Regions from separate parts of the Nonomuraea sp. NPDC002799 genome, predicted to be linked through region 2. Evidence: predicted binding sites of a transcription regulator. Region 2 holds the regulator's gene; the other holds the start of a gene.
What was found. Region 2 encodes HrcA, which represses chaperone genes, less so after heat shock. Its sites were predicted from a motif close to TTGGCACTCTCNNNNNGAGAGTGCCAA; they were not measured.
Positions count from the first base shown of each region.

Region 1: a site for HrcA is predicted at 11,362-11,388, ahead of groES (co-chaperone GroES). Genes of this name have one in related genera too.

Region 1 covers NZ_JBSFVA010000001.1:784,608-799,429, forward strand. Annotated here, with positions in the region: gene ACWD0F_RS03490 (helix-turn-helix domain-containing protein) at 1-924, shown strand, start outside; gene ACWD0F_RS03495 (DUF5319 domain-containing protein) at 1,042-1,419, shown strand; gene ACWD0F_RS03500 (sigma-70 family RNA polymerase sigma factor) at 1,529-2,164, opposite strand; gene ACWD0F_RS03505 (TetR/AcrR family transcriptional regulator) at 2,532-3,140, opposite strand; gene ACWD0F_RS03510 (MFS transporter) at 3,318-4,772, shown strand; gene ACWD0F_RS03515 (SDR family NAD(P)-dependent oxidoreductase) at 4,831-5,619, shown strand; gene ACWD0F_RS03520 (alpha/beta hydrolase) at 5,673-6,587, shown strand; gene ACWD0F_RS03525 (hypothetical protein) at 6,584-7,132, shown strand; gene ACWD0F_RS03530 (SGNH/GDSL hydrolase family protein) at 7,129-8,397, shown strand; gene ACWD0F_RS03535 (DUF7711 family protein) at 8,558-9,151, opposite strand; gene groL (chaperonin GroEL) at 9,270-10,889, opposite strand; gene groES (co-chaperone GroES) at 10,961-11,272, opposite strand; gene ACWD0F_RS03550 (class I SAM-dependent methyltransferase) at 11,820-12,989, shown strand; gene ACWD0F_RS03555 (hypothetical protein) at 13,184-14,822, shown strand, end outside.
Region 2 covers NZ_JBSFVA010000016.1:67,289-82,110, forward strand. Annotated here, with positions in the region: gene ACWD0F_RS27220 (16S rRNA (uracil(1498)-N(3))-methyltransferase) at 1-348, opposite strand, end outside; gene dnaJ (molecular chaperone DnaJ) at 352-1,491, opposite strand; gene hrcA (heat-inducible transcriptional repressor HrcA) at 1,503-2,516, opposite strand; gene ACWD0F_RS27235 (hypothetical protein) at 3,206-3,712, shown strand; gene ACWD0F_RS27240 (DUF3097 domain-containing protein) at 3,730-4,536, shown strand; gene ACWD0F_RS27245 (DUF4870 domain-containing protein) at 4,533-5,309, shown strand; gene hemW (radical SAM family heme chaperone HemW) at 5,306-6,526, opposite strand; gene ACWD0F_RS27255 (styrene monooxygenase/indole monooxygenase family protein) at 6,623-7,822, shown strand; gene ACWD0F_RS27260 (glycoside hydrolase family 18 protein) at 7,894-9,141, shown strand; gene ACWD0F_RS27265 (MOSC domain-containing protein) at 9,181-9,831, opposite strand; gene ACWD0F_RS27270 (hypothetical protein) at 9,889-10,113, opposite strand; gene ccmA (heme ABC exporter ATP-binding protein CcmA) at 10,300-10,923, shown strand; gene ACWD0F_RS27280 (DUF6297 family protein) at 10,920-12,437, shown strand; gene ACWD0F_RS27285 (GNAT family N-acetyltransferase) at 12,446-12,937, opposite strand; gene ACWD0F_RS27290 (hypothetical protein) at 12,993-13,289, shown strand; gene lepA (translation elongation factor 4) at 13,431-14,822, opposite strand, start outside.

The DNA.
Region 1 (14,822 bases), on a different contig from region 2:
CTGCACAGAGCGACGCGCACCGATCTGGCCCAGGCCATGGACGGCACGATCGAGAAGGTCGGCCGCCAGCTCGACGACCTCGTCAAACTCGGCGTGGTGGACGAGCAGTCGGGACAGTATCTCGCCCGGCATCCGGCCGCGGCCCTCGGCCGGCTGATCGCCGAACGCCTGGACAAGCTGGCCGAGGAGAGCCGCATGATCGACTCGGCGCTCGGCTCGATCCGGGGGCTGATCCGCGACTACGACGCCGGCCGGGCCTATCAGAGCGGGCCGTTCACGGTGGAGCTGGCCAGCGGGTCGGACGTGCTGTACGAAAGCGTGCTGGGCATCGCCGTGCAGTCGTCACCGCCGATGGAATTGGTGACGGCCGTTCCGGACGAACGCACGATGATCGACTTTGCCCGCAAATTTGCGGATCCGTGGATTGACGCGCAGAAACGAAAGCTTCTCACGGTTCATGTGATCATCCCGGTCTCCACCCTCACGCTGCCCGGCGTCCGCGACCAGCTCACCCGCCTAACCGAAACCGGGGGCAAAGTACGCACTCTGGACAAAGTGCCGAGCTGGTTCATGACCGCGGGGCCGGAGGTCGCCGGCCTGCCCCCGTTCTGGGGTGGCAGCCTGCCGGATCACGCGTACAACTTCTATCTCGTCCGCACCTCCACCGTGGTCGGGGTGCTCCGCTCGCTCTTCGACGAGTTGTGGGCCCGAGCCGTGCCGCTGCCATGGGGACGCGGGGGCGACGGCATGGCCCGGGTGTTGCGGCTGGCCGCCCAGGGCATGTGCGACGACTCGATCGCCCGCCAGCTCGGGGTGTCCGTGCGTACGGTCCGCGCCCGGTTCGCCGAGGCCATGACGGAGCTGGGCGCCCAGTCACGCTTCCACGCCGGCGTGGAAGCCGCCCGGCGCGGCTGGCTGGACTGACCCCCACACGAAGCGGGCGGCCCTGACCTGCTGGTCACATCCACCGGCAGACCATTCATGGGGAGACGGCTGAGCCAATACCCACCGCTGGGGCCGCATCGGTCATATGGTGGGAAGGTGCTGGAAGACGTCCCCCGCGACCCGTTCGCGGACGACCCGAACGACCCTTCCTCGGCGATGGGCGCGCTCGACGACGCCGAGCCACTCACCGCAGCCGAGCGCGACGAGGCCATCACCGACCTCGCCGACGTCGAGGTCTTCCGCTCCCTGCTCGAACCGCAGGGCGTGCTGGGCCTCGTGCTCGACTGCCCGGAATGCGGCGAGCAGCACTTCTTCGACTGGGAGCTGCTGCGCGGCAACCTACGACAGATGATCGAGAAAGGCCAGCCGCAGGTGCACGAGCCGGCCTTTCACCCGGACCCAGCCGACTACGTGAGCTGGGAGTACGCCAGAGGCTATGTCGACGGCGTCATCGACACGGAGGAACGCCGCTGACCGACATCATCGAGCAGCGCGGCCAGAAGCCGCACTGCCGGATCGCCTGAGTCAGGCATCTCTCCACGACCGAGCGCATCGAGCAGCGCGTCGGTCTCGTCCTCTGGCGTCAAGCCGACTCCAGCTCGGCCATCTGCCGCAACCTGGCCAGCGCCCGATGTTGAGCGACACGAACCGCACCCGGTGACATACCGAGTACATTACCGGTCTCCTCGGCCGACAGGCCCGACACCACCCGCAACAGCAGCAACTCCCGTTGATTGTCAGGCAGCCTGGCCAGCAGCCTGCGTGCGTGCTCCACCTCGATGTAGCGGACGACCGTTTCCTCGGGTCCGGGCCCGTCGTCCGGCCCGTCGGGCAGATCTTGCGTCGGTACGGCCGAGCGCACCGAACTGCGCAGCGCGTCGGCCACCTTGTGCGAGGCGATCCCGAAGACGAAGGACGCAAAAGGCCGCCCCATGTCTCGGTATCGCGGCAACGCGGACAGGACCGCGATGCACACCTCCTGGGCTACGTCATCGGCAATGTGATATTGCCCTGAAACCCTGCCCAGCCTGGCGCGGCAATACCGCACCACCATCGGACGCAACTCCCCGAGCAGAGATTCGATCGCACTGCGATCTCCCTGCACGGCGAGGCTCGTCAGTTCCCTTAGGTCGGAGTCATCCGTCCGTGCCGGAAGTCTCGACGCGAGCCTTACCCCAATTTTGGCGTCGGCGACGCTTCCCTCGCTCACGATAGGCATGATGCCCGCACTGATCCGGCCTGTCGTCATTGCGAACGGCTACGGATTGGTCACATTGAAGCGACGATAACTAACAGTAATCAAACGACCACACTAAGACTTTTTGCTGACATAATGTTTCATCCTATAACCCGAAATGCACGACAATTGTCAGACCCTAGACGCTTATCTCCGACTCCCGGTTTACTCCAGTAATCCACCTTTTTCCCCACTTCTACTCGCCCGGTAGCCACAGTGCTCTCCCCCTCCCCTCCAGACGCCGCCCGGGTATGCCTCCTTTTTGTCCCAACCGAAACTTCCACCACCTAGCGCAAAACCCCCATAAACACCCCAGCAAGACCGCTCCAGAAAACGTTTCCCGTCGAGGTCACCGAGAGATGACCCCGGCGCGTGCGGCTGCCAGCGCGCCGGCCGCCGCGCGGTCCGCGGCGTCGTCGTCCAGCGGCTCTCCGGTGTTGAGGAAGGCGTAGTACAGGGGCGCGGAGACAGCCGCGATCACCCGGTGCGGATCGGTGCCGGAAGGCAGCTCGCCCCGTTCGACGGCGTCGGCGACACAGCCGGCCCATTCGTCGATGCGTACGGCGTAGAAGCGGTGCAGCGCCCGCGCGGCCTGGTCGTCGCAGAGCGAGGCGGCGATCAGCGCCTTGAACAGCGGGCCCTGGCGGGGATCGGTGAGGGTCTTGACGACCAGGCGGGCATTGGCGTGCAGGTCCTGCTCGACGCTGCCGGTACGCGTACGGGGCAGGGACCCTTGGGCCATGTCGTCGAGAAGGTCGGCGGCGAGCACGCCGGGCGTGCCCCAGCGACGGTAGACGGTGGTCTTCCCCACCTCGGCGGCACGGGCGATCTCGGCGAGGTCGAGGGCGTCGAAGCCCTTCTCGGCCAGGGTGTCGCCGGCGGCGCGCAGGACGGCTTCGCGGACGCGGGCGGTCCGTCCGCCAGGGCGGACGGCGCCGGGCTGTGGTGCGGCGGCCATGGCGGGCTCCTTCTCTCACGAACTCTTATCGGGACCGGAGTTTCTTTAAAGCGGCATGTCGTGCTACTGTCCCCTCATCCTAATGGAACGCGGGACCCGTTAGCTCGGCTCCGCACCCTCCGTCCGGCGTTCGTACGCATGCGCTGCCCGCCGGCCTGCTCGAAAGGAAACTCCGCCATGTCCACCACGAAGCCCCTGCCCAGAGCCACGGCTCCGGCTCCCGCTCACGCGGCGTCCCCGCAACGGCTGACGGGCCGCCTGAAGATGATCCTCGTGGTGCTGCTGGTCGCCCAGTTCATGCTGGCCGTCGACTTCTCCATCCTGAACGTCGCCCTCCCCGCGATCGGCGACGGCCTCGGCTTCTCCCTCTCCAACCTGCAGTGGATCGCCACCACCTTCGCGTTGTCCGCGGCCGGGTTCACCCTCTTCTTCGGCCGCGTCGGCGACCTGATCGGCCGAAAGCGCATCTTCCTCGGCAGCCTCGCACTGCTGGGTCTGGCCTCTCTCGTCGGCGGCCTGGCGACCAGTCCGGAGATCCTCATCATCGCCCGGGTCGCCCAGGGCCTCGCCACCGCCGCCGCCACCCCCGCGGGACTCGCCCTGCTCACCACGTCCTTCCCTGAGGGCCCGCTGCGGCAGAAGGCGCTCGGGCTCAACGGCGCCCTGATGTCCGCCGGATTCACCGCCGGCGCCGTACTCGGCGGTGTGCTCACCGACCTCCTCTCCTGGCGCTGGGCCTTCTTCCTCAACGTCCCCGTCGCCGTCGCCGTCCTGCTGATCGCCCCCACCGTCATCACCGAGTCCCGCCCCGCCGAACGCCCGAAGATGGACCTGCCCGGCGCCCTGTCCGTCACCCTCGGCCTGCTCGCCCTGGTCTTCGGTCTCACCCAGGCCGGTGAGCACGGCTGGACCCACCCCATCGCGCTGGGCTCCCTGCTCGTCGGCGCCGTGCTGCTGGTCGCCTTCTACTTCATCGAGCGCAAGGCGGCCCAGCCCCTGGTCCCCGTCCACGTTCTCAGGAAGCGCACCGTGGCCTGGGGCAACGTGCTCGGCGTGCTCGCCTTCGTGACCGAGACCTCCCTGGTCTACCTGCTCACCCTGTACATGCAGAAGACCCTCGGCTTCTCCGCACTGGCCGCCGGCGTCTCCTTCGGTGTGCTCGGTGTCGGCACCGTGGTCGGCGGGATGCTCGCACCCAAGGTCATCGCCCGTACCTCCACCCTGACCACGCTGATCGCGGGCGGTCTGCTGCAGGCGGCGTTCACCGCGGTCCTGCTGCTCCTCGGCGGCACGTCCGCCTCGATGGCGCTGCTGCTGCCCGCGACCTTCCTCGGCGGCGTCGGCAACATGCTGGTCATCGTCGGATTCATGGTCACCGCCACCACCGGCCTGCCTGACCACGAGCAGGGCCTGGCCACCGGACTGGCCTCCATGTCCCAGCAGGTCGGCATCACCATGGGCACCCCCATCATGTCCGCGATCGTCACCGCCACCACGGCCGGCGCGATGACCGGCGCCGCGATCCTGCACGGCGTCACCATCGCCATCGCCGTCAATGCCGCCCTCGTCCTGCTCGGCGTCCTCATCGCCGTCGTCGCCCTGCGCACCAAGAAGCAGACGGCCCGCGCCTGACCGGCACCAAGACACCCGGCAGCCCGCGCCCGACCTTTCCTTCCTCCCGGAGACCACCATGGATCTGCAGCTCGCCGACAAGGTCATCCTCGTCACCGGCGCCACCAGCGGCATCGGCCTGGCCACCGTCCGCCTCCTCGCCGCCGAGGGCGCGCACACCGTAGCCCTTGCCCGCGGCAGTGCCGCGCAGCTCCAGTTGCCCGGCTCCACCACTCTCATCCGAGCCGACCTCACCGACCCCACCACCGCCGAACGGGCCGTCGCCCAGGTCATCGCGGCGCACGGCCGGCTGGACGGGCTGGTCAACAACGCGGCCGCCCTCACCTCCCGCGACTCCTTCGCCGACATCGACGACGCCCAGTGGCACACCACCTTCGAACTCAACCTCCATGCCGCCGTTCGCCTCACCCTCGCGGCCCTGCCGGCCCTGGACGACAACCCCGCCGGAGGCAGCATCGTCCATGTCGCCAGCGAGGCTGCCCGGCTGCCCGACGCCTCCATCGCCGACTACGCCGCGTCCAAGGCCGCCCTGCTGTCGGTGTCGAAGTCCCTGGCCACCTCGCTGGGACCGGCCGGAATCCGCTCCAACGTGGTCTCCCCAGGGCCCACGCGCACCGCCCTGTTCGACGCTCCCGGCGGCTTCGCCGACCAGCTCGCCCAGCGGTACGGCATGTCCGCCGACGCGGCCGTGGACCACTTCATCCGCAACGAGCGCCGCCTGCCCACCGGACGCATCGGCACGGCCGAAGAGGTCGCGGGCGTCATCGCCTATCTCCTGTCTCCCCTCACCGCTCAGGTCACCGGCGCCGAATGGGCCATCGACGGCGGGGCCCTGCGCCAGCTCTAACGGCTCACCGGAGCACTGCTTCACCGCAATCGACGAGGAGGTGTCACGCCACCATGCACAGCAGCACATCCCACCAGGAGATCCGCCTTCCCCGAGGGGTTCGCACGATCATCCCCGCGACATCACCGGTCACCGTCCACGTCTATCGGCCGGAGAACGCCGACCGGCCGCCGGCAGGCCGGCTGGTGTGGGCGCACGGCGGCAGCTGGCAGCGCGGCTCCGCCGGCGAATGGCACCACGTCACCAGCGCCCTCGCCGCCCGTTCCGGCTGGGAGGTGATCAGCGTCGACTACCGGCTCGCGCCGCGCCATCGCCATCCCGACGCCCTCCAGGACGTCCTGACCGCCCTCACCTGGGCCGGACGGGCCGGACAGCCCAGGCAGGTCGAGCAGGCCGGACAGGACGGACAGGGCCGGCAGAACGGGCAGGGGCAGGGCGGGCGAGACAGGTTGCCGCTCGCCGTGGGCGGCGACAGCGCGGGAGGCACCCTCGCCGCCTGCGCGGCCCTGGCCGCCCGCGATCGCGGCCTGCCGTTGGACGCCCAGATCCTGGCGTACCCGCCCTTCGACCCTGCCTGCGGCAGCCCGTCCTTCAGGAGCGAGCCGGAGGTCTTCCCGCAGGCCGCCTCACTGCGGCGGGCCTGGCGGGCCTGGCGCGGCAGCGGCGCGTCCGCCGCCCGCGACGAGAACGGCGCCCGCCTGTACTCGACCCCCTTCGAGGCGGCCTCCCTGGCTGGAACGGCGCCGGCCGTGCTCGCCGTCGGCACCGCCGACCCGGTCCGCGACGACGTCCTGGCCTACGCCCGCCGACTGCGCAAGGACCACGTGCCCGTACGGCACCTGCGCCTGCCCGGCGTGCGCCACGGCGACATCCTGCAGCCCGGCAGCCTCCTCCTCGAACGGCTGGCCTGCGAACTCGCGGCCCTCAGCGACCACCCTTTCCCCACCTCGTGGCAGGAGTCTCCATGACCATCTCCCCCGCCCAGCACGGCAGCCGGGAACGACCCCCGGCCCCGTGGGAGGCGCTGGCCAGGCACTTCGAGGACCTGCGGGACGGCACCCATGCCGGCCGCTCCACCCGCCAGGACAAGGAGTCCGCGTTCCGGCAGGCCGTCGGCCTGCTCGACGCCCCCGCCCGCCAGGTGCTCGCGGAAGTCGACCGGCACCTCCTGCTCAGCACCGGCGCCGTCCAGGCCACCGGCCCGCAACGAGATCCGACCGGCGGCGCCTACGCCGCCTGGCGGCTCAGCTGGCCCGAGCAACGCCGGACGGGCATCGTCCCGATCACCTTGACCGCGCACTACGGGGCCGGGTTCCATCACCCCCACCTGCGCGGCGCCACCGTCGGCGAGTGGCCGCTCAACGTCTTGGACCAGGCCCAGGCCACCGAGCTCGTCCCCGTCATGCGGGCCATCGCCGCCGCCGACCTGCACAACCTCGTGTTCCAGCGCGACTGGCGCATCGTCCGCTCTGCACACGACCAACTGACCCAACCATTGAGGAGCAGATCATGAATCACGTCACCACGAAGATCGGTGCGGCACTGTCGGCCCTGGTGATCGCACTCGGCACGTCCGCGGCCGGCGCCGGCCCCGCTCAGGCCGACGCCGAGCGGCAGCGGGGCTGGCAGGCCGCGTGGATGGCCGCGCCCCAGCGGGCCAGCGCCGGGTTCGAGCCGAACTGGGCGGAGGAGGGCTTCAGCGGCCAGAGCGTGCGCCAGGTGGTCCGGCTCACCGCGGACGGCTCATCGGTGCGCATCCGGTTGTCGAACGACTACGGCTCGTCCGCCGTGCACCTGACGGGCGCCACCGTCGCCTACGCCGGGCAGGGCGCCTCGGTGCGGCCGGAGTCCGTGCGGCACCTGACCTTCGGGCAGGCCGCATCGGCGGACATCCCCGCCCATGGCGGGCTGACCAGCGACCCCGTACGGCTCGACGTAAGCCCGTTCCAGTCGGTGGCCGTCACGCTGTACTTCGCCGGCACCACGGGACCGGCGACGTTCCACTCACAGGCGTACGCCAGCAGCTATCGGGCACCGGGCGACCACCGCGCCGACGCCACCGCGAGCGCCTACACGCAGGCGACGCACTCGTGGTACTACCTGTCCGGCGTCGACGTCACGGGCGGCAAGAAGAGCGGCGACACCGTGGTGGCCTTCGGTGACTCCATCACCGACGGGTTCGGCTCGACCGGCGACGCCAACGGCCGCTATCCCGACGAGCTGGCAGAGCGGCTCGCCGCCACGGGCCGGGCCCGACCCGTCCTGAACGCCGGCATCGGCGGCAACCTGGTGCTCAACGACTCCGCCTGGTACGGCGACCACTCGGCCGCCCGCTTCCGCCGCGACGTCCTCGACCAGCCGGGCGTCGGCACGGTCATCGTGCTGGAAGGCGTCAACGACATCGGTTTCAGCGAGTCCGACACCCCGACGTACAAGCCCGCGCCCGTGGTCTCCGCCGGCGAGCTGATCGCCGGGTACCGCCGGCTCATCCGGCAGGCGCACGCGAAGGGCGTCAAGGTGGTCGGCGCGACCCTGCTGCCCTTCAAGAACTCCGACCACTGGGGCGAGCACGCCGCCGCCGTCAGCGACGCCGTCAACCAGTGGATCCGCTCCTCCGGCGAGTACGACACGGTCGTCGACCTCGACCGGGGCCTGGCCGCCCCCGGCGACCCCGACGTCCTCGACCCCGCTTACGACAGCGGCGACCACCTGCACCCCAACGACGCCGGCTACACCGCCATGGCCCGCCTCATCGCCGACCAGCTCTCCGCGCGCTGAGTGCGACGCGGACCCCGCCGCCGCCGAGACGCTCGCCTGGTACGACCGGGCGAGCGTCTCCTTGCTCGATGCGGAATCCCGCGTCGAGCGGGCGAGCGTCTCCCTGCTACACGCGGAACCCCGGCGTCGAGCGTCTCCCTGCTGCACGCGGAACCCGCGTTCACTCGTCCCGCACATCCAGCAGATCCAGATACCCCGCCACCGCTTCCCAGAGATGACGCTCCGGTGAACGCCCCAGCCCGCGATGCTCACGCCGCCACTGCCGGTCCCAGTAGGAGCCGCGCACCTCGCGCAGATGCGCCAGAGCCGTCCGGAGCTCGGCCTCCACCTGAGCCCGTTCCTCCCCGGCATCGGGCGGCCCCTCGCGCGGCCCGTCGAAGCGGCGCTCGGCGAGCGCGTCCAGCACCTCCCGATCGGGACCGTCCAGCGACCAGAACCGCACCGGGCTCCGGATGAGGTGATTCGCCACGGGATCCTGGTGCGAGCGCCACCAGTAGGCGACCCCGCCCTGATCCAGCCGCAGGAAGTCGACCAGCCACGCGGTGCCGGGCGGATGAGACTCCCAGGCCACCTCGACGGCAGGCAGGTTCAGCACGAAGACGGCCTGGATCTGGTCGACGGGATCGGTTCCCGCCGGCAGATCGCCGAAGACGTACGCCTCGCGCAGGAACGGCTCGTTCGCCGGCACGCGCCTGGTCTGGTCGCACGCGTCGGCGAGCATCCGCAGCCGCTCCACCGCCCGCCGGTATCGCATACTCCGCCGCCTCCCCCTGCCCGCTTCGCCACCAGCGTAGGTTGCCGCGACCCCGCACAACGTCACGGCCCGCACCCCCGGGAGGGTGCGGGCCGTGACAGCAAGAGAGAAAGACGGGTCAGTGGCCGTGGCCGTGACCGTGGCCACCGCCGGCGGCGGGAGCCTCCTCCTCGGGCTTGTCCACCACGAGAACCTCGGTGGTGAGCAGCATGCCCGCGATCGAAGCCGCGTTCTGCACAGCCGACCGCGTGACCTTCACCGGGTCGATGACGCCCTGCGCGATCAGGTCGCCGTACTCGCCGGTCGCGGCGTTGAAGCCCTGACCGGCCGAGAGCTCGGCCACCTTGTGCGTCACGACGTAGCCCTCAAGACCGGCGTTCTCGGCGATCCAGCGGGCCGGCTCGGCCAGGGCGCGGCGCACGACGCCGACACCGGTGGCCTCGTCGCCCGTGAGGCCGAGGTCGTCGAGCTCCTTGCCCACGTGGATGAGCGCGGAGCCACCGCCGGAGACGATGCCCTCCTCGATCGCGGCGCGCGTCGCGGAGATCGCGTCCTCGAGGCGGTGCTTCTTCTCCTTCAGCTCCACCTCGGTGGCGGCGCCGACACGCAGCACGCACACACCTCCGGCGAGCTTGGCCAGGCGCTCCTGCAGCTTCTCGCGGTCCCAGTCGGAGTCGGACTGCTCGATGGCAATCTTGATCTCCTTGACCCGGTCCTCGATCGCCTTCGCGTCACCGGCGCCGTCGACGATGGTCGTGGCGTCCTTGGTGACGACGACGCGGCGGGCCGTGCCGAGCACTTCGAGACCGACGTGCTCCAGCTTGAGGCCGACCTCCTCGCTGACGACCTGGCCGCCGGTGAGGGTGGCGATGTCCTGCAGCATGGCCTTGCGGCGGTCGCCGAAGCCCGGGGCCTTGACGGCCACGGAGGTGAAGGTGCCGCGGATCTTGTTGGTCACCAGCACGGCCAGGGCTTCGCCCTCGACGTCCTCGGCGATCACGAGCAGCGGCTTCTTCGTCTGGGCGATCTTCTCCAGCAGCGGCAGGAAGTCCGCGATGGAGGCGACCTTGCCCTGGGTGATGAGGACGTAGGTGTCCTCGAGGACGGCCTCCATGCGCTCGGGGTCCGTCACCATGTAGGCCGACAGGTAACCCTTGTCGAACTGCATGCCCTCGGTGAACTCGAGCTCCATGCCCATGGCGTTGGACTCTTCGACGGTGAGGACACCGTCCTTGCCCACCTTGTCGAACGCCTCGGCGATCAGCTCGCCGATCTTGGCGTCCTGCGCGGAGATCGTCGCGACATTGGCGATCTCGTTCTTGTCGCCGACCTCGCGCGCGCTGGCGAGCAGCTTGTCGCTGATCACCTTGGCGGCCTTGTCGATGCCGCGCTTGAGCGACAGCGGCGAGGCGCCGGCGGCCACGTTGCGCAGGCCCTCGCGGACCATGGCCTGGGCCAGGACGGTCGCGGTGGTGGTGCCGTCACCCGCGATGTCGTTGGTCTTGGTGGCAACTTCCTTGGCGAGCTGGGCGCCGAGATTCTCGTAGCGCTCTTCCAGCTCGATCTCACGAGCGATGGTCACACCGTCGTTCGTGATCGTCGGGGCACCGAACTTCTTGTCGATGACGACGTTGCGGCCACGGGGGCCGAGGGTAACCTTCACGGCGTCCGCGAGGGCGTTCACACCACGCTCAAGAGCGCGGCGGGCGTCCTCGTTGAACTCCAGGATCTTCGCCATGCTGAAAGTCCTCTCCTAGCATCGAAAGCCCCGGCCGCCCACAAGAGCGCCCGGGGCCCGACACAACCGGCTTACTTCTCGATGATCGCGAGAACGTCGCGGGCGGAGAGCACGAGGTACTCCTCGCCGCCGTACTTGACCTCTGTGCCGCCGTACTTGCTGTAGAGGACGATGTCGCCCTCGGCGACGTCAAGCGGAATGCGCTTGTCGCCGTCCTCATCCCAGTTGCCGGGACCCACCGCGAGGACCTTGCCCTCTTGCGGCTTCTCCTTGGCAGTGTCCGGGATGACCAGGCCGGAAGCGGTGGTCTGCTCAGCCTCAAGCGGCTGAACCACAATGCGGTCGCCGAGCGGCTTAACGGGAACCTTGGTGGCGGTCGTCACGATCGGACCTCCCCTTCAGATTTGAATGATCTAGAAGAGGCGACCAGCGGGGCCTGCCGTCGCGGGTGTCAGACCTGCCTCGTCGCACGTTGGCACTCTCAAGGGGAGAGTGCCAACAGGAAACATATGCAAGAGGGGCTTGACAGTCAACACGAACGCGTCCGCTGACAGCGATCAGGCATCAGAGCCGTCCGCCAGATCAGCGCCGGCGCCCGCGCGAGCACGAGTCCGGTCAGGCGACTCCAGGCACCGGCGACGCCGAGAGTCAGGGCCCGTGCGACCCCCGCGCCCAGCAGCTCCACGACCGTCACAACGGCCTTTCCCAAGTCTCCCACGTGCACGAACGTTCACGTCGGCACCGCGCCGCCGAAGGCGACATACCCACCGCCACCGCCGGGCACGACCCGCTCCAAATGTTCCGCTACGCCATGAGCTGAATCGTCTGCGCCGGTCCGTTCCCGGAGCGGAATCGTCTGCGCCGGTCCGTTCCCGGCACCACCGACGTGGCGGCGTCCGCACCCGCGCGACCGCGCTAACGTCGTCCGACGTGGACGTCGACGCCTTCAACGAGTTGCTCACCCCGCGCGGCCGGCGAGCCCTCGCCGAGGCCGGGGAGCTCATCGGCGCCGATCCGGTCGCCGCCGCCACGAAACTGCGCAAGACCTACGACGCGACCCTCACCTCCGCCGCCCTCACCCAGGCCGGGCTGCGCGAACGCGCCAGAGCCAAGTTCGGCGCGGACGCCGGCGCGATGTACTTCACCCCTCACGGGCTGGAGCAGTCCACCCGCGCGGAGGTCGCCGAGCACCGCGCCCGCCGGATCGCCGCGACCGCGCCGGGCCCGAGCGTCGTGGACGCCTGCTGCGGCATCGGCGGCGACTTCCTGGCCCTGGCGCGCGCCGGCTGCACCGTGACGGCCGTGGACACCGACCCCCTGACCGCCGCCGTGGCCAGGGCGAACGCCGACGCGCTCGGGGTGGGCGACCGGGTGACGGTGACCGTGGCCGACGCCGCCACCGTGCGCCCGGAGGCGTACGACGTCCTGTTCGCCGATCCTGCCCGCCGGACGAGCCGGGGCCGGACGTTCGACCCCATGGCCTACTCGCCGCCCTGGCCCGTGGTGCTCGACCTGATCTCCCGAGCCCGCAGAGCCTGCCTCAAGGTGGCCCCGGGCATCCCGTACGAGTTCATCCCCGGCGGCGCGGAAGCTGAATGGATCTCCTACAAGGGCGAGGTCAAGGAGGCCACGATCTGGGCCGGCCAGGGGGACGGCCGGCGCGCCACCCTGCTCCCCGCCGGGCACACCATGGCCGCCCGGGACGTCCGGCCCCCGGTGGGCCCCGCCGGCCGCTACGTCTACGAGCCGGACGGCGCCGCCATCCGGGCACACCTGGTGGGCGAGGTGGCCGAAATGATCAATGGCCGCCTGCTCGATCCGATGATCGCCTACATCACGGCCGACGATCCGGTGGACACTCCCTGGGCCTCCCGGTACGAAGTGACCGACATTCTGCCGTTCTCCCTGAAAAAGCTGCGTACCACACTCCGAGAGCGACAAATCGGTAATGTCACCATCAAAAAGCGCGGCTCCGCCATCGACATCGAACGCCTCCGCGCCGACCTGCGGCTCAACGGGGATAAATCTGCGGTCATCATGCTGACCCGAATTCTGGATAAACCCTCGGTCCTCATCTGCAACCCCTTCCGACCTGCCTGAACGCCCAAATCGCTCATTTATCCGATAACCGCGATCTTTCACTTCAGCACTGACGGACCTTGCCGAGAGGCTAAGGTTGGCGGGCGGGCGTTCTCCCCCTAGTGCGGTTAACCGCGTTTTCGCTCTTTCAACTGCAGACCGGACCTATCCCCACCGCTGCGCGGCTGACCGTCGGCGAGCGAAGGAGCCTTTCGGTGAACCATTCCAGCCACACCGTCCTTCTCCAGGCAGGCGCTCCGACCGACGTTCCCGCGAGGATGCGCGACCTGCTCGCGCGTGCCGCTCAGGATCACGTGTACGAGCAGCGCACCCAGGGCGCCGTGCTCGACGAGATCCGCCAGCGGCTCGAAGGCATGGAGTGGCTGCTTCGCGAGGTCCGCGAGCGCGAGCTGGGCGGGCTCAGCGGCACGCTCGAATCGGTCAGCGGACGGCTCGACGAGATCACCGCCAAGCCGCCGATGTGGGCGGAGGGCCTCGCCCAGCACGTGGAGGCGGTCCGCGACCACGTGGACGCCGTCGGAGAGCGGGTGGGCCACGTCGACGCCCAGATCGCCCCCGTCGCCGAGCTGCCGAGCCTCTGGGCCGATCTGGGGACCATGGGCGAGAGCGTGGAGGAGGCGCTCAACCGGCTGCAGTCCGTGCTCGACTCCACCGATGGCATCACCAAGGGCATGTCCGATTTCGCCGCCACCCTGGCCACCCTCCACTCCAGCATGGAGGCCGCCGCCAGCCGGTTCACCAGGCTCGACAAGTCGATGGCCGATCTGGCCACCCGCACCGACCGCGTCGAGATCGTGGTGGGCGATCTGTCCGAGAGCGTCAACGACCGCCTGGCGGGCACGGCCGAGCAGATGGCCGTCAAGGTCGACGCCGCCGAGCAGCGTCTCACCACGCGGATCGAGGAGACCGACCAGCGCCTCACCACCCGCCTCGACGAAACCGACCAGCACCTCGCGACCCGCCTGGACGAGACCGGCCGGCACCTGACGGCCCGCCTCGACCAGACGGACCGGCACCTGACGGCCCGCCTCGACGAGACCGACCAACGCCTGACAGCCCGCCTGGACGAAACGGACGAGCGCCTCACCACCCAGCTCACCGAGGCGGACGAGCGCGCCACCACACGTCTCAGGGAGGCCGACGAGCAGCTCACCGGCCGCCTGTCCGGCATCGAGCAGCGCCTGACCGCCCGGCTCGACGAGGCCGACCGGCACCTCGCCGTCGAGCTCGGCGAGAGCGAGCAGCGCCTGGCCGCCCGGCTCGACGGCGTCGACGCCCGCCTCGAACGCGCCGAGGGCCGCCTCATGGGCCTCGACACCAGGCTGACCGGGTTCGACAGCCGCCTGGAGTCAGCCGACGAGTGCCTGGCCGACATCGACACCAGGCTCGACGGGCTCGACGGGCGGATGACCGGCGTCGACAAGTGCCTCATTTCCGTGGACAGCCGGCTCGGCGGGGTCGACAAGCGGCTGGGCACGATGGACGGTCACCTGGGCCGCCACGACGACCGCTTCGACGCGCTGGACATGCGTATCGACACCCGCTTCACCTCACTCGACGAGCGCATGGCCACCACCGACCAGCACCTGGGCGACAGCGCCACCCGCAGCGAGGGCCGCTTCAACAAGCTCGACAACCAGATCGACGCCATCGACGAGCGGCTGGGCGAGGCCGAGGAGCACCTGAGCGGCCGCCTCGACACGATCGACGGCCACTTCAGCGGTCTCGACACCCGCTTCAACGGCCTCGACGCCCACATGAACGGCCTGGCCACCCGCGCCGAGCAGGCCGGCGAGCACCTGGAGTCCGTGGACGACCGCATCGAGGCCGTCA
Region 2 (14,822 bases):
CCACTGGGTGATGCTGCGCGCGGCCGCCCAGGGCACGATCACGTCGACGCCCACCTCGGTCATCATCTCCACGGCCAGCTCGCCCCGATCGCCCTTGGGCAGCCCCTGGACCACGATCAGGCGTGGTGCGGGCGCCTCGACCCGGTAGCGGCCGATCACGTCGAGCCGGAGCGCGTCCTTGCGCACCTCACGGACGACGCATTCGGCGACGGCGCCCGCTCCGTCGGTCAGATCCACCCGCTCGCCGGCCCGCAGGCGCCGCACGGAGGCCGCGTGGTGCCCTTCGGGGCCGTCGAGCGTGAGCTCCGCACCGTCCAGCTCCTGGGCCAGGAACACCGGGACGGTCACGTGTCACCTACCGTTGAAGGCGTCACGCAGGCGGGAGAAAAAACTTTGCTGCCCCGGTGCGAACTTACCCGGCGGGCGCTCCTCTCCCCGCTGCCGCGAAAGCTCGCGGAGCAGCTCCTCCTGCGCCGGGTCGAGCCGGTTGGGGGTCTCCACGTTGACGTGGATCAGCAGGTCGCCTCTGCCGGACTCGTTGAGCCGCTGGACGCCCCGCCCGTACATGGTGATGACCTGGCCCGACTGCGTGCCGGGGCGCACGTCGATCTCCTCGGTGCCGTCGAGCGTCTCCACCGCGAGCACGGTGCCGAGCGCGGCGGCCGTCATCGGGATCTGGACGGTGCAGTGGAGGTCGTCGCCACGCCGTTCGTAGATCTCGTGCGGGCGCTCGACGATCTCCAGGAACAGGTCTCCCGGCGGCCCGCCGCCGGGGCCGACCTCGCCCTCGCCGGCGAGCTGGATGTGCGTGCCGTCCTCGACGCCCGCGGGGATGCGGACCTTGATCGTCCGGCGGGTCCGCACGCGGCCGTCGCCGGCGCACTCCTGGCAGGGGTGACGGATGATCGTGCCGAACCCACCGCACTGCGGGCACGGCCGCGAGGTCATCACCTGGCCCAGGAACGAGCGGGTGACCTGGGAGATCTCACCGCGCCCGCTGCACATGTCACAGGTGTCGGGATGGGTGCCGGCCGCGGCTCCGGCGCCATGGCACACCTCGCAGATCACGGCCGTGTCGACGACCAGCTCACGGGTGGTGCCGAACGCCGTCTCGCGCAGGTCCAGCTCGACCCGGATGGTCGCGTTGCGGCCCCTGCGGGCCCGCGAACGAGGCCCCCTGGTGGCGCCCGCGGTGCCGAAGAAGGCGTCCATGATGTCGCTGAACGGGAAACCCGCGCCGAACCCGCCGGCCCCGGCGGCCGCTCCGGCGCCGCCGAAGGGATCCGCGCCCACGTCGTACATCTGGCGCTTGTTCGGGTCGGACAGCACCTCGTAGGCCTGCGTGATCTCCTTGAACCGCTCCTGGGTCTCAGGATCAGGGTTCACATCGGGATGCAGCTCGCGGGCGAGTCGGCGATAAGCCTTCTTGATCTCGTCCTGACTGGCGTCACGCCGCACCCCGAGGGTGGCGTAGTAGTCGCTGTTTGCCACTTATCGACCTCTTATGATGCAGCCAGGATCTGGCTGACGTAGCGTGCCACCGCGCGTACTGCGCCCATCGTCACGGGGTAGTCCATCCTCGTGGGACCCAGCACGCCTAGCCGGGCCAGTTGGTTGTCGCCAGAACCGTATCCGGTCGCGACGATGGATGTGCCGCGCAGGTAAGGGTTTTCGGCGCCGATTCGCACGGTGAGCGCGGACGGGGTGTCTGTGGAAGTCTCGCCGAGCAGCCGCATGAGCACGACCTGCTCCTCCAGTGCTTCGAGCACGTCGCGCAGGCCGACGGTGAAGTCGGCGCCCGCGAGGTTGGCCGCGCCGGCGAACACGATCTTCTCGTCGTGCCGCTCCACCAGCGTTTCGAGCAGCACCGACAGGATCGTGGCCACCACCGGGCGGTCCTCCACGGGCAACCGCTCCGGCAGGTCGGCGACCAGTTCGGGCACGTTGCTCAGGCCGCAGCCGTCGAGGCAGGCGTTGAGCACCGCGCGCAGGTGGGCGATGCGGGTGTCCTCCACGACCTCGGGCAGCTCGATCACGCGCTGCTCGACCCGGCCGGTGTTGGTGATCAGCACCAGCATGACCCGCCGGTCGGTGAGCGGCACGATCTCGACGTGCCTGACCGTCGAACGGGTCAGCGTCGGATACTGCACGACCGCCACCTGCCTGGTGAGCTGCGCGAGCAACCGGACCGTGCGGGTGACCACGTCGTCGAGGTCGACCGCGCCGGCGAGGAACGTCTCGATGGCCCGGCGCTCGGCCGAGGACAGCGGCTTGACCTGCGAGAGCCGGTCGACGAACAGCCGATAGCCCTTGTCGGTCGGCACCCGGCCCGCACTGGTGTGCGGCTGGGTGATGTAGCCGTCCTCCTCCAGCGCCGCCATGTCGTTGCGGACCGTCGCCGGGGAGACCTTGAGGTTGTGGCGCTCCGCCAGCGCCTTGGAGCCCACCGGTTCGTTGGTGGACACGTAGTCTTCGACAATGGCGCGGAGCACCGCAAGTTTCCGATCGTCGAGCACGTGCTCACCTCCTGCCTCTGCCCTTGCCGGGGAACGCGATGTCTAGCACTCTGTGTTCCCGAGTGCCAAGTGTACGGCTCCCGCTCACAAGGTGCGATAACACCGGGTGTCATCCTGCTGCTAGCCACTTACAAGCGACAGGCCTCACACTTGCGCACATGACCGACGATTCCCAGCCCCCGTCGTACGGCCCGCCGCCAGGGCAGGGTCCGTACCACGGTCAGCAGCCGCCACCTCCGCAATCTCCTCCCCCAGGCTCCCAGCCCGACCCCCCTCCCGGCTACGGCCCTCAGCCTGGCTCCCAACCCGGCTACGGGCCCCAACCGGGCTCTCAGCCCGGCTACGGCCCCCAGCCTGGCCCTCAGCCTCCTTATGGCCCCCAACCTGGCTCGCAGCCTGGTTACGGCCCGCAGGGAGGCTCTCAGCCGCCTTATGGCCCCCAACCTGGCTCGCAGCCTGGTTACGGCCCGCAGGGAGGCTCTCAGCCGCCTTACGGCCCTCAGCAGGGCTATGGGGCGCCGCCGTCGCAGTACGGTCAGGCTCCGGGCGGCTACGGACCGCCGCCGCCCGGCCAGGCGCCGTTCGGGCAGGCACCCCAGTACGGACAGTATGGCCAGCCCCAGTTCCCGCCACGCATCGACGCCAAAGCCATCAAGCCCCGGCTGTGGTGGATCGCCCTGGTATGGCTGGTGGCCGTGGTGTGCGCGGGCGTCGGCATCGCGTTGTTCGCCAACGGCGTGATGAGCAGCGTGTCCGCGCTGGCTCCCACCAAGACGTTCGCGTCGGGCGAAAGCGTGACGGTCTCCATCGATCCCGCGAACAAGCCGGCGATCTACCTGGCCAGCGACGCGGTCGTCCACTACCAGTGCCAGATCTCCGGCGGGCCGGGCCAGGCCAAACTCGCCAAGACCACGGGCTCCCAGACGGTGACGATGGGCAGCACCGTATGGGAGCAGATCCTCGTCATCAACGCGCCCGCCAAGGGCGACTACCAGCTCACCTGCACCACGCAGGAGCAGGCGAGCGTCCGCTACGGCGTCGGCCGTGAGCTGGCCGCCGCCGCGGGCGGGCTGGTCGGCGGGGTGGCCTTCCTGTTCCTGATCCCCGGCGCCGGCCTGCTCATCGCCATCGTGGGCACCGTCGTCGTCCTGATGCGCCGGAGCGGCGCCCGCAAGCGCCTTGCGGTCGGCGGGTGATTTGCTACGGTCCCCGTGTGTACGAGGGCGATGTGCTGGCGGGGAATTGGCGGCGACCGGGCAAGGGCAAGATCCCGAAGGTGCCCGCAGAGCCGGACCTGGTCGTGGAGGACGCCGACAGCGGCTTCTGCGGCGCCGTGGTGGCCTGTGACAAGGAGGCCGTCACGCTCGAAGACCGGTTCGGCAAGCGCCGCCTGTTCCCGCTCGCGCCCGCCGCGTTCCTGCTGGACGGCAAGACGGTGACGCTCGTACGCCCGGCCGCCGCCCCCGCGGCGCCGAGGCGCAGCGCGTCGGGCTCCGTCGCGGTGGAGGGCCTGCGGGCCAGGGTGGCCAAGGAGAGCCGGATCTACGTGGAGGGTGTGCACGACGCCGCCCTCGTGGAGAAGATCTGGGGCCACGACCTGCGGGTCGAAGGGGTCGTGGTCGAATACCTGGAGGGCGTGGACGATCTGCCCGCCATCGTGGCGGAGTTCGGCCCCGAGCCGGGACGGCGGCTGGGCGTGCTGGTCGACCACCTCGTCCCCGGCTCCAAGGAGAGCCGGATCGCCGCCCGGATCACCTCGCCCGACGTGCTCGTGGTGGGGCATCCGTACATCGACGTCTGGCAGGCGGTGAAGCCTTCCGTGCTCCGCATCCCCGGCTGGCCGGACGTGCCGCGCGGGGTGCCGTGGAAGGAGGGCGTGATCGCCGCCCTGGGCTGGCGGGTGGAGCCCGCGCAGGCGTGGCGGCGGATTCTCGGGGCCGTCTCGACGTACACGGACCTGGAGCCGGAGTTGCTCGGCCGGGTCGAGGAACTGATCGACTTCGTAACGGAGGCATCATGAGCCAGGACCCCCCGCAGCCGCCGGCCGGCGACGACTACACCCGCCGCGTGTCCCGTTCGGACATCCCGCCGGACCAGCCCGGATCCGGCCCTCAGCAACCCGACTCCGGCCAGCAGCCCGGTTACGGCGAGCAGCCCGGGTACGGCCGGCAACCGGGCTCCCAGCCGAGCTACGGTCAGCAACCCGGTTCTCAGCCCGGCTATGGACAGCAGCCCGGCTCCCAGCCCGGTTACGGACAGCAGCCTGGTTACGGACAGCAACCCGGCTATGGGCAGCAGCCTGGCTATGGGCAGCAGCCGCCGAGCTACGGTCAGCCGCCACCGCCGCCCGGCTACGGACAGCAGGCCACTTACGGCCCTCCGCCCGGCTACGGCGGCCCGCAGCACCAGCAGCAGCCCGGCTACGCGGCGCACCCGGGCGTGCCGTACATCCCCGGCAGGTACGGCCCGCGCCGAGGCACCGACGACACCACCATGGCGATGCTCTCGCACCTCCTGGGCCTGCTGGTCTCCTGGGTCGGCCCGCTGATCATCTACCTGATGAAGAAGGACGAGTCCCCCTATGTCAGGGACCAGGCCGCCGAGGCGCTCAACTTCCAGATCACGATGTTCATCGGCTACATCGTGTCGGGCATCCTGGTCGTCGTCTTCATCGGCGCCCTCCTGCTGCCCGTGGTCTGGATCGTGTCCCTGATCTTCCACATCCAGGCCGCCATCGCCACCAACAGGGGCGAGAACTACCGCTACCCGTTCGCCATCCGCCTGATCACCTAGACCAGCAGGTCCCTGATGAGGGCGTCGGCCAGCAGCCGGCCCTGGAGCGTGAGCACCATCAGGCCCGATCTGAACGCCCCGGGCTCCAGCAGCCCGCGGGCCAGAGCGCTCGCCACGGCCGTACGCCCGGCGGGCGCCACCTCGGCGAGCGGATAGCCGGACACCAGCCGGAGCTCCAGCATCAGCCGCTCGGCGTCACGATCGTCCTGGCCGAGCACCTCGCGCGCGTGCGCCGGCGAGGCGCCCGCCGCCAGCCGCTGGGCGTAGGCGGCCGGATGCTTGACGTTCCACCAGCGGGTGCCGCCGACGTGGCTGTGCGCGCCGGGCCCGGCGGCCCACCAGTCGCCGCCGGTCCAATAAAGCAGGTTGTGGCGGCAGCGGGCCTCCTCGGAGGTGGCCCAGTTGGACACCTCGTACCAGTGGAAACCGGCCTCGGCCAGCATCTCGTCGGCGATCAGGTAGCGGTCGGCCGCCACGTCGTCGTCGGGCATCGGCAGCTCGCCGCGCCGGATCCGGGCCGCGAGCCTGGTGCCCTCCTCGACGATCAGCGAGTACGCCGACACGTGGTCGGGACCGGCCTCGATCGCCGCGGTCAGCGAGGCCCGCCAGTCGTCGTCGGTTTCGCCCGGCGTGCTGTAGATCAGGTCGAGGTTCACGTGCTCGAACCCCGCCGCGCGCGCCTCCTTCACCGCCAGCGCCGCCCGGCCTGGCGTGTGCCGGCGGTCGAGCACCCGCAGCACGTGCTCGCGCGCGCTCTGCATGCCGAAGCTGATCCGGTTGAAGCCGCCGTGCCGGAGCTTGTCCAGATAGGCGGGGTCCACCGACTCGGGGTTGGCCTCGGTGGTCACCTCGGCGCCCGGCCGCAGCCCGAACTCGGAGTCGATCGCGGCCAGGATCCTGGCCAGGTCCTCGGGAGGCAGCAGGGTGGGCGTGCCGCCGCCGAAGAACACCGTCTCCACCGGCAGATCGGCCGTGCCCAGGACCCGGCGCGCGAGGCGCAGCTCCTCGACCACCGTGTCCGCGTAGTCGCGGTGCGAGGCTCCTGGGCCCAGCTCGGCGGCGGTGTAGGTGTTGAAGTCGCAGTAGCCGCAGCGCGTCACGCAGAACGGCACGTGCACGTAGAAGCCGAACGGACGCTCGCCGAGACCGCTCAGGGCGCTGTCGGGCAGCTCGCCGGAGGCGGGCGCGGGATCGCCGTCAGGCAGGGTGGATGGCACACCTCCAGTCTGCCCGGCTCGCAAGGGTGCTCCAATCCAACTGCAAGCCCCGGGGCGTCCACCGAGACGTCATAACCGACAAAAAGGGAGATTCGCATGCCAGGCATCGGCATCGCGGGCGCGGGGATCTCAGGGCTGACGCTCGCCCTGCGCCTGCAGCAGCTGGGGGTCGACGTCACCCTCTACACCGAGCACGACGCCGGGGCGCTGCGCGCCGGGCGGCTCCCGAACACCGTGGGCAGGATGGGCCACACGCAGGCACGCGAGCGGGAGCTGGGCAGCGCGCACTTCAGGGAGCCGGGGAGCCTGATGCCCGCCGCCAAGTTGTCGATCAAGGGGGATCCGCCGCTGGAGTTCGTCGCCAACGTCGCCGAGCCGTTCCACTCGGTGGACTTCCGGCTGCTGCTGCCCGCGTTCATGGACGACTTCGAGCGGCGGGGCGGCCGGATCGCCGTGGTGGCGGCCGCGCCGGACGCGGCGCAGGTGGATCGCTGGTCGCAGGGGCACGAGCTGATGGTGGTGGCGGCGGGACGGCGTTCGGTCGCGGAGTTGTTCCCGCGCGACGCGGCACGCTCGCCGTACGACCGGCCGCAGCGCATCCTGACGGCCGGCCTGTACTACGGGCTCGACCTCGGCGCCGTCTTCAGCTACAACATCTCGCCCGGTTGCGGGGAGATCTTCCGCATGCCCACGCTGACCAGGCACGGCCTGGCCTCCAGCGTCCTGGTCGAGGGGATCCCCGGCGGGCCGCTGGAGCCGCTCTCCCGGCTGCCCGCGGCCGAGGTCGCGGACGCGCTGCTCCCGCTGCTCGCCGAGCACGCGCCGCGGCTGGCCGAGCGGGTGGAGCAGGCGGAGTTCGAGCTGCTGGGGCCCGACGACCTGCTGCAGGGCGCGGTGACCCCGACGGTGCGCGTGCCGGTGGCCGAGCTGTCCGGCGGGCGGATCGCCCTGGCCGTCGGCGACGCGTGGATCACCAACGACCCGCTGACCGGCCAGGGGGCGAACCTGGGCTCGGCCTGCGCCTGGATCGCGGCCGACGCCATCGCGGCCGGCGGCCCGTACGACGTCGCCTTCGGCCGCACCACGGCCGAGCGGATGTGGGAGGCGGCGGCGCCCGTCACCGACTGGACCAACGCCTTCCTGCGGCCGCCGCCCCCGCACGTCATGGCCCTGCTGCAGGCCGGCGCGACCCGGCAGGAGGTGGCGGACCTGGTGTTGTCGCTGTTCTCCGACCCCGCTTACGGCTGGTCGGTGTTGTCCAGCCCCGAAGAGGTGGCCCGCATCGTTGACGGTTAGGAGGAGCCGCTCTACGATCGCGTTCACTTATAGGAAAGTTTCCTATAAGTGAACCCCCCGGGAGACGCCCCGTGAAGAAGAAGATCCTGATCGCGCTCTCGCTGTTACTCGGATGCACGGCGGTCTCCGTGCCCGCCGAGGCCCACTCCGGCTTCAAGCGGGTGGCGTACTTCATCCAATGGGGCGTCTACGGGCGGAACTACCACGTCAAGGACGTGGACGTCACAGGCGCCGCGGCCAAGCTCACCCACCTGAACTACGCGTTCGGGTTCGTGAGCGCCGAAGGCGCCTGCTACTCGGCGGACCCGTGGGCGGACTGGCAGCGGCCGGTGCCGGCCGAGCAGAGCGTGGACGGGGTGGCGGACGCGCCGGGGCAGGCACTCAACGGCAACCTCAACCAGCTCCGCAAGCTCAAGGCCAAGCATCCCGGCCTCAAGGTGCTGATCTCGCTGGGCGGCTGGACCGGCTCCAAGTACTTCTCCGACGCCGTTCTCACCCCCGAGTCCCGCAGCGCGCTGGCGCGGTCATGCGTCGACCTGTGGCTGCGCGGCGACCTGCCGGGCCTGGAGGCGGGTGCGGGCGCCGGCGTGTTCGACGGGATCGACCTGGACTGGGAGTGGCCGGGCTCGTCCGGCGCCGAGGGGAACGTCATCCGCCCCGAGGACAAGCGGAACTTCACGCTGTTCACCGAGGAGCTGCGCGCGCAGCTCACCGCCTTCTCGCGGACCTCCCAGCTCTCGGCCTTCCTGCCGGCCGCGGCGGCGAAGATCGACGCCGGGTACGAGGTGCGCAAGGTGTTCAAGCAGCTCGACTTCGCCACCGTTCAGGGGTACGACCTGCACGGCACCTGGGAGCCGCAGACCGGGCACAACGGCAACCTGCTCAACGACCGGCGGGATCCCAACCCGGTGAAGTACAGCGTCGACCAGACCGTCCGCGACTACCTGTCACGCGGGGCCCCCGGCCGCAAGCTCGTGGTCGGCGTGCCGGCCTACGGGCAGGGCTGGACCGGGGTGTCCGGCGGCGGCGACGGCCTCTACCAGCCCGCCACCGGCCCCGCGGCCGGGAAGTGGGGACCTGGCACCGAGGACTACAAGGACCTGGTGGCCAAGCCCGGCAAGCGTTACCGGGATCTGCGGACCGGGGCCATGTGGCTGTACGACGGGAACGAGTTCTGGTCGTACGACGATCCGGCGGTGCTGGTGCAGAAGGCGGCCTACATCCGGCTCAAGGGGCTGGGCGGGTCGATGATGTGGTCGATCGACCAGGACGACTCACGCGCGTCCCTCACGTCGGCGCTGTACTCCGTACTGCGCTGAGAGGTTGGCCGGGCGGGCGCTTCCTGCCTGCCCGCCCGGTCACCCCTCCGGCGGTCCGATCCGCTCAACGGCCGGCACTCGCTCGGCTATCTCATCCCATTGGGGGTCGTGTCCGGGTATTGCCAAGATGGCGCGCAGCGCGTCCTTGTCCCCGTGCCAGGCCCGGAACCCTTCCCGCACCGTCACCCCGGACTCGGGCCGCGACACGATCTCCACCTCGTCGCCCACGCCCAGCTCCCCCAGCTCGACCACCTTCAGGTACGCCCCCGGCCGGCCCGCCTGCGTGAACCTCTTGAGCCAGCCCGGCTCGTCCATCCAGTTGCGGAACACCACGCACGGTATCCGGGGGCCGCTCACCTCCAGCACAACACTGCCGACCCGCCACAACTCCCCGATCACGGCCCCGTTGACGTCGAGACCGGACGTGGTGAGGTTTTCCCCGAACCGCCCGTCACGCAGGTCCCGGCCGAGCTCGCGCTCCCACCAGTCGTAGTCCTCCCTGGCGTAGGCGTAGACGGCTTGATCAAGCGAGCCGTGGTGCTCCTGGTCGGCCCGCCCATCACCGGTGAGCCCGTTGGCGAGCACCGCCACCCGGTGCGTCACCGCCCGCTTGTCGATCGCCGTACGCCCGTCTTTCCCCGCCCACCCCGCCTCGACCGGAGTGCCCACGTTCACCGAGACAATGCGCATGATGGGACGGTAACCGAGACACCTTCCGGACAGCGACCCCATTGTCCCCCGGGGGGCCTATCCCGGGCGGAGCTGGGATTCGTTGTCGAAGTCGGCCAGCTTTAACAACGTCTCCAGGGCCGCCTGCCTGGTCTCCTCGACCGAATCACCGCGCTCCCCGAAACACTCGGCCGCCACGTCCAGCAACGCCGTCACCACGGCCGCGTCCGGATAGGGCACGTCGACGAGCACCGTGCCATCGGCCGCCTCCCCCTCCGACGCCACCAGGTGCAGCCTCAACAACCGCCGAGTCTCCTCAGCCACAGCCACCCCCAACACGGCGGCACGCTCGAATCGCTCAGAAGCAATCACGTCACCCTCCAGTCGCACAGGTGTTCGGTACTGAAGGTAGACGGTGACACCGACAGAATCCCCTTGCCCGCCGGGGCTCCCGGGCCGCAGCGGGATCTCGATGGCTAGGCTCGAACGGTGCGCCTCCCGATCGTCAGCATCGAAAACCTCACCGTCGAACTCGGCGGCAATCCCGTGCTCCGCGGGATGGACCTGTCCGTCTCGGCGGGCGAGATCGTGGCCGTGGTCGGCCCCAACGGGTCCGGCAAGTCGACCCTCCTGCGCTGCGTGGCCGGGATCCAGCCCGTCACCTCCGGTGAGATACGGGTGTTCGGGGAGCCGCCCGCCGATGACTCCGCCTTCTGGCGGCGCGTGGCGCTGCTCGGCGATGAGCCGGCCTGGTACCCGGGGCTGACCGTCCGCGAGCACCTGGAGCTGATGGGAGCCGTGTACGCGCGGGCACGTATGACGGTGGAGGCGGCGCTGGAGGTGTTCGCCCTGGTGGAGCGGGCCGACGCGCCGCCGCTGAACCTGTCGACCGGCCAGCGCCAGCGCCTCTCCCTGGCCTCTGCGCTGCTGCGGCCCAGCACCCTGCTGCTCCTGGACGAGCCGGAACGCGGTCTCGACGCCGGCTTCCGGAGCCGTCTGGGAGATCTGCTGCACGAGTACGCGGGCGAGGGCGGCACCGTGGTGATGGCCACACACGACCGGTCTCTGGCCGCCCGCGCCCGCCAGGTCGCCCCCTCGGGGGTGTCCGCATGATCGAGCCTGAGGTCAGCGTGCGGACAGTGCGGGCGTACCTCGCCTCCCGCCGCCGCGCCCGCCCCAGCCTGGTCGATCGGTACGTCGCCGGTTTCACCCTGGCGTTGCTCACCGCCGTGCTCGGCCAGCCCTTGTCCACCACGATTTCCGGCCTGGGGGTGCCGGCGGATCCGGGTCGTATGGGCGCCGGAGCGGCGCTGCTCGCACTGGGGCTGGCGGGTTTGCTGGCGGCCGCCCGCGCCGCCGGACCGGTGCTGGTGCCCGCCGCCGATGCCTCCTGGCTGATCCTGTCGCCGCTGAACCGGCGGAGCCTGCTCGGACGTACGGGCCGGATGTTGTTCATGGTGGCGATTCCGGCCGGTGTCGTGCTGGGATTCGGGCTGGTGGCGGCGCTCGGCGCGCCCGACCAGCTCGTGTGGCGGCTGCTCGGCGCGCTGGCGGTGGGCGTGTCGGCGAGCGTGGGCGTGATGGCGCTGGCGGTCCTCGGCCAGGCGTCCCAGTCGTGGCAGGTCTGGTCGACGGCCGCGATGGCGGCGCTCCTGGTGCTGGCAGTGGTGCTCGTGAGCGGCCAGGCCCGCGTCGTGCTGACCGTCGCCGCGTCCGCCTCCGTGCCGATGGTGGCCGCCGCCGCGTCCGGGGCCGTGGCGGCCTCCGCCCTGCTGGCACGCCAGGCGTGGGCGGCACTCGGCCGGATCCCGGCCCGTACGGTCATCGCCGGTTCCACTCGTGCCGGCCACCTGGCGAACGCGGCCGCGGGGCTCGATCCCAGCGGGCTGACCTGGATCGCCGAGGACAACCACTGGCGGGCCCGGAAGCTGAGCTCGCGGCGCTGGCCGTCCCTGCCGGCCCCTCTTGCCCTGGCCTGGCACGACTGGCGGCGCGTGGCACGCCGGCCCGGGCGTCTGGCGGTCATGTCCGGCACGGCCGCGCTGCCCGCCGTGCTGGCGCAGGCGGGTGCCGCACCGCCGGTTCTGGGGGCGGCCGTGCTGGGTGGCGCGCTGGCCGTGGCGGCGACGGGCACCTCGGGGGCTCGAAGGGACAACGACAATCCCGCGCTGGCGAGGTTGCTGGGCGTGGGCCGCCGGCGGGCCCTGGCGGCCAGGTCGGTGCTGCCGGGGCTGCTCGGCGGCGCCTGGGCGGCCGCGGCGCTGGGCGCCCTGACACTCCACCTGGCGGGCTCGCCGGCAGCAGGCGGGGTGGTGGGGCCGTGGTGGTTGTTCGGGCTGCCGGCCGCTCCGGCCCTGGCGGCTGCCGCACTCCGGATGGCCCGGCGGGATCCGGTCGATCATTCGATGCCGGTCATCGACACCCCCGGCGGCGCGATCCCCACCGGCCCGCTGATCTGGGCGGTCACCGGTATCGACCTGGCCGTGATCGGATGCCTGCCGGCCGCGATGGCTCTGGCGGCGCAACCGGACGAGCTCGCCCCCTACCTGCTGGCTCAGGCGGTGTCCGGCCTGACGGTCCTGGCCGGGTACATCTGGCGAGCGCGGCCGGCCAGAGCGACGACGTAGCAGCGCGGTCAGCCGACGTAAACGTCGCTGGGCACGCCCCCGTACGGGATGGTGCGGTCCTTGCGCATGCCCGCCCTCTCGGCCACGCGCCGCGACGGCTCGTTGACGTCGCTGATCACCGCCACGATCGTCCCGAGCCCCTGGCCGACGTGGAGGGCCGCCTTCGCGAGTTCGAGCGCGTATCCGTGCCCCCAGGCCGACGGACGGAATCGGTAGTAAAGGTTGAGCACCTCGCCCTGGTCGAGGATGGCGCGGCGCAGGCCGCCGAAGCCGAGCACCCCCGCTTCCCGCCGCGGGCGGGCCGCCCAGTAGCCGAGCCCGCGTTCGTCCCAGTCGGCGAGCCAGAGGTCCAGCATGGCCCGGCTCGCCTCCAGGTCAGGTGAGGGGCCGGTGGGGTTGTAGACGTTCGTCCGCGGATCGGAGTGAATCTCGTGGACTGCCAGGAGATCGTCTGCCGTAACACGAGAGAGAACCATCCGCGCCGTCTGCACGACTTCCATGCTCTTCAGGGTAGTCGGTACGATCGCCAGGCAATCGCTGCCGATCGATGGGCGAATGATGGACGTTCCGAAGATGCAGGCCGCGCTGCGGCTCATCGCGCGCGGGCTGGACGAGCTGGCGGGCGCGCTCGGCGAGCAGGAGGCGGGCGAGGACGAGCGGACGGCACGGGTCATCGAGGACTGGGGGCCGCGCGGGCTCACCCAGAAAGAGGCGTCGGAGCTGTTCCAGCGGCACGGGTTCGCCCCTCAGACGACGGGCGGCTGGGCGCGGAGCGAGTGGGTCGAGATCGGCGACGACGGCCTGCGCCGCCTCACCGCCAAGCCGCGCACCTGGCTGGCGGCGCGGACGTGACCGCGCGCGCCGGCCGAAGAGCACGGACGCGACCGCGCATGCCGGCCGAAGAGCACGGACGCGACCGTGAATGACGACCGGAGAGCGCGGACGTGACCGTGCCGCGTCAACCGAAGAGGGCCGCGCGGCGGCGGCGGAGCGTTACTTCTTCTTGTCGGTGCTGGAGTCGGTGGACAGGGCGGCGACGAAGGCCTCCTGGGGCACCTCCACGCGCCCGACCATCTTCATCCGCTTCTTGCCTTCCTTCTGCTTCTCCAGCAGCTTGCGCTTACGGGAGATGTCGCCGCCGTAGCACTTGGCCAGGACGTCCTTGCGGATGGCGCGGATGTTCTCGCGGGCGATGACCCGGGCTCCGATGGCGGCCTGGATCGGCACCTCGAACTGCTGCCTCGGGATCAGCTCACGCAGCTTCTTGGCCATCTCGACGCCGTACGTGTACGCCTTGTCCTTGTGCACGATGGCGCTGAAGGCGTCGACCGGCTCCCCCTGCAGCAGGATGTCGACCTTGACCAGCTCGGACTCCAGCTCGTCGGCGGGCTCGTAGTCGAGCGAGGCGTAACCGCGGGTGCGGGACTTGAGCTGGTCGAAGAAGTCGAAGATGATCTCGCCGAGCGGCAGCGTGTAGCGGATCTCGACGCGGTCCTCCGACAGGTAGTCCATGCCGAGGAGCTGGCCGCGCCGCCCCTGGCAGATCTCCATGATCGCCCCGATGAACTCGGACGGCGCCAGGATCGTGGACTTGGTGACCGGCTCGAAGACCTGCGCGATCTTCCCGCCCGTCGGGAACTCCGACGGGTTGGTGACCGTGAGCTCCTTGCCGTCCTCCATGACCACGCGGTAGACCACGTTGGGCGCGGTCGAGATCAGCGACAACCCGAACTCGCGCTCCAGCCGCTCGCGCACGATCTCCATGTGCAGCAGCCCGAGGAAGCCCACCCGGAAGCCGAACCCGAGCGCCGCCGACGTCTCCGGCTCGTAGACCAGCGCCGCGTCGTTGAGCTGCAGCTTGTCGAGCGCCTCGCGCAGCTCCGGGTATTCGTCGCCGTCGATCGGATAGAGCCCCGAGAACACCATCGGCTTGGGATGGTCGTAACCGGCCAGCATCTCGCGCGCCGGCTTGACCACCGAGGTGACCGTGTCACCCACGCGCGACTGGCGCACGTCCTTGACGCCGGTGATCAGGTAGCCCACCTCGCCGACGCCCAGCCCCCGCTCCGAGACTTTGGGCTCGGGTGAGATGACGCCGATCTCCAGCGTCTCGTGGGTGGCGTTGGTGGACATCATGAGGATGCGCTCGCGCTTGCCCAGGTGCCCGTCGATGACCCTGACGTAGGTGACGACGCCCCGGTAGGTGTCGTAGACCGAGTCGAAGATCAGCGCACGGGCGGGGGCGTCGGCCTTGCCCACCGGGGCGGGCACGCTCTGCACCACGTGGTCGAGCAGCTCGCGCACGCCGACGCCGGTCTTGCCCGACACCTTGAGCACGTCGGACGGGTCGCAGCCGATCAGCCCCGCCAGCTCCTCAGCGAACTT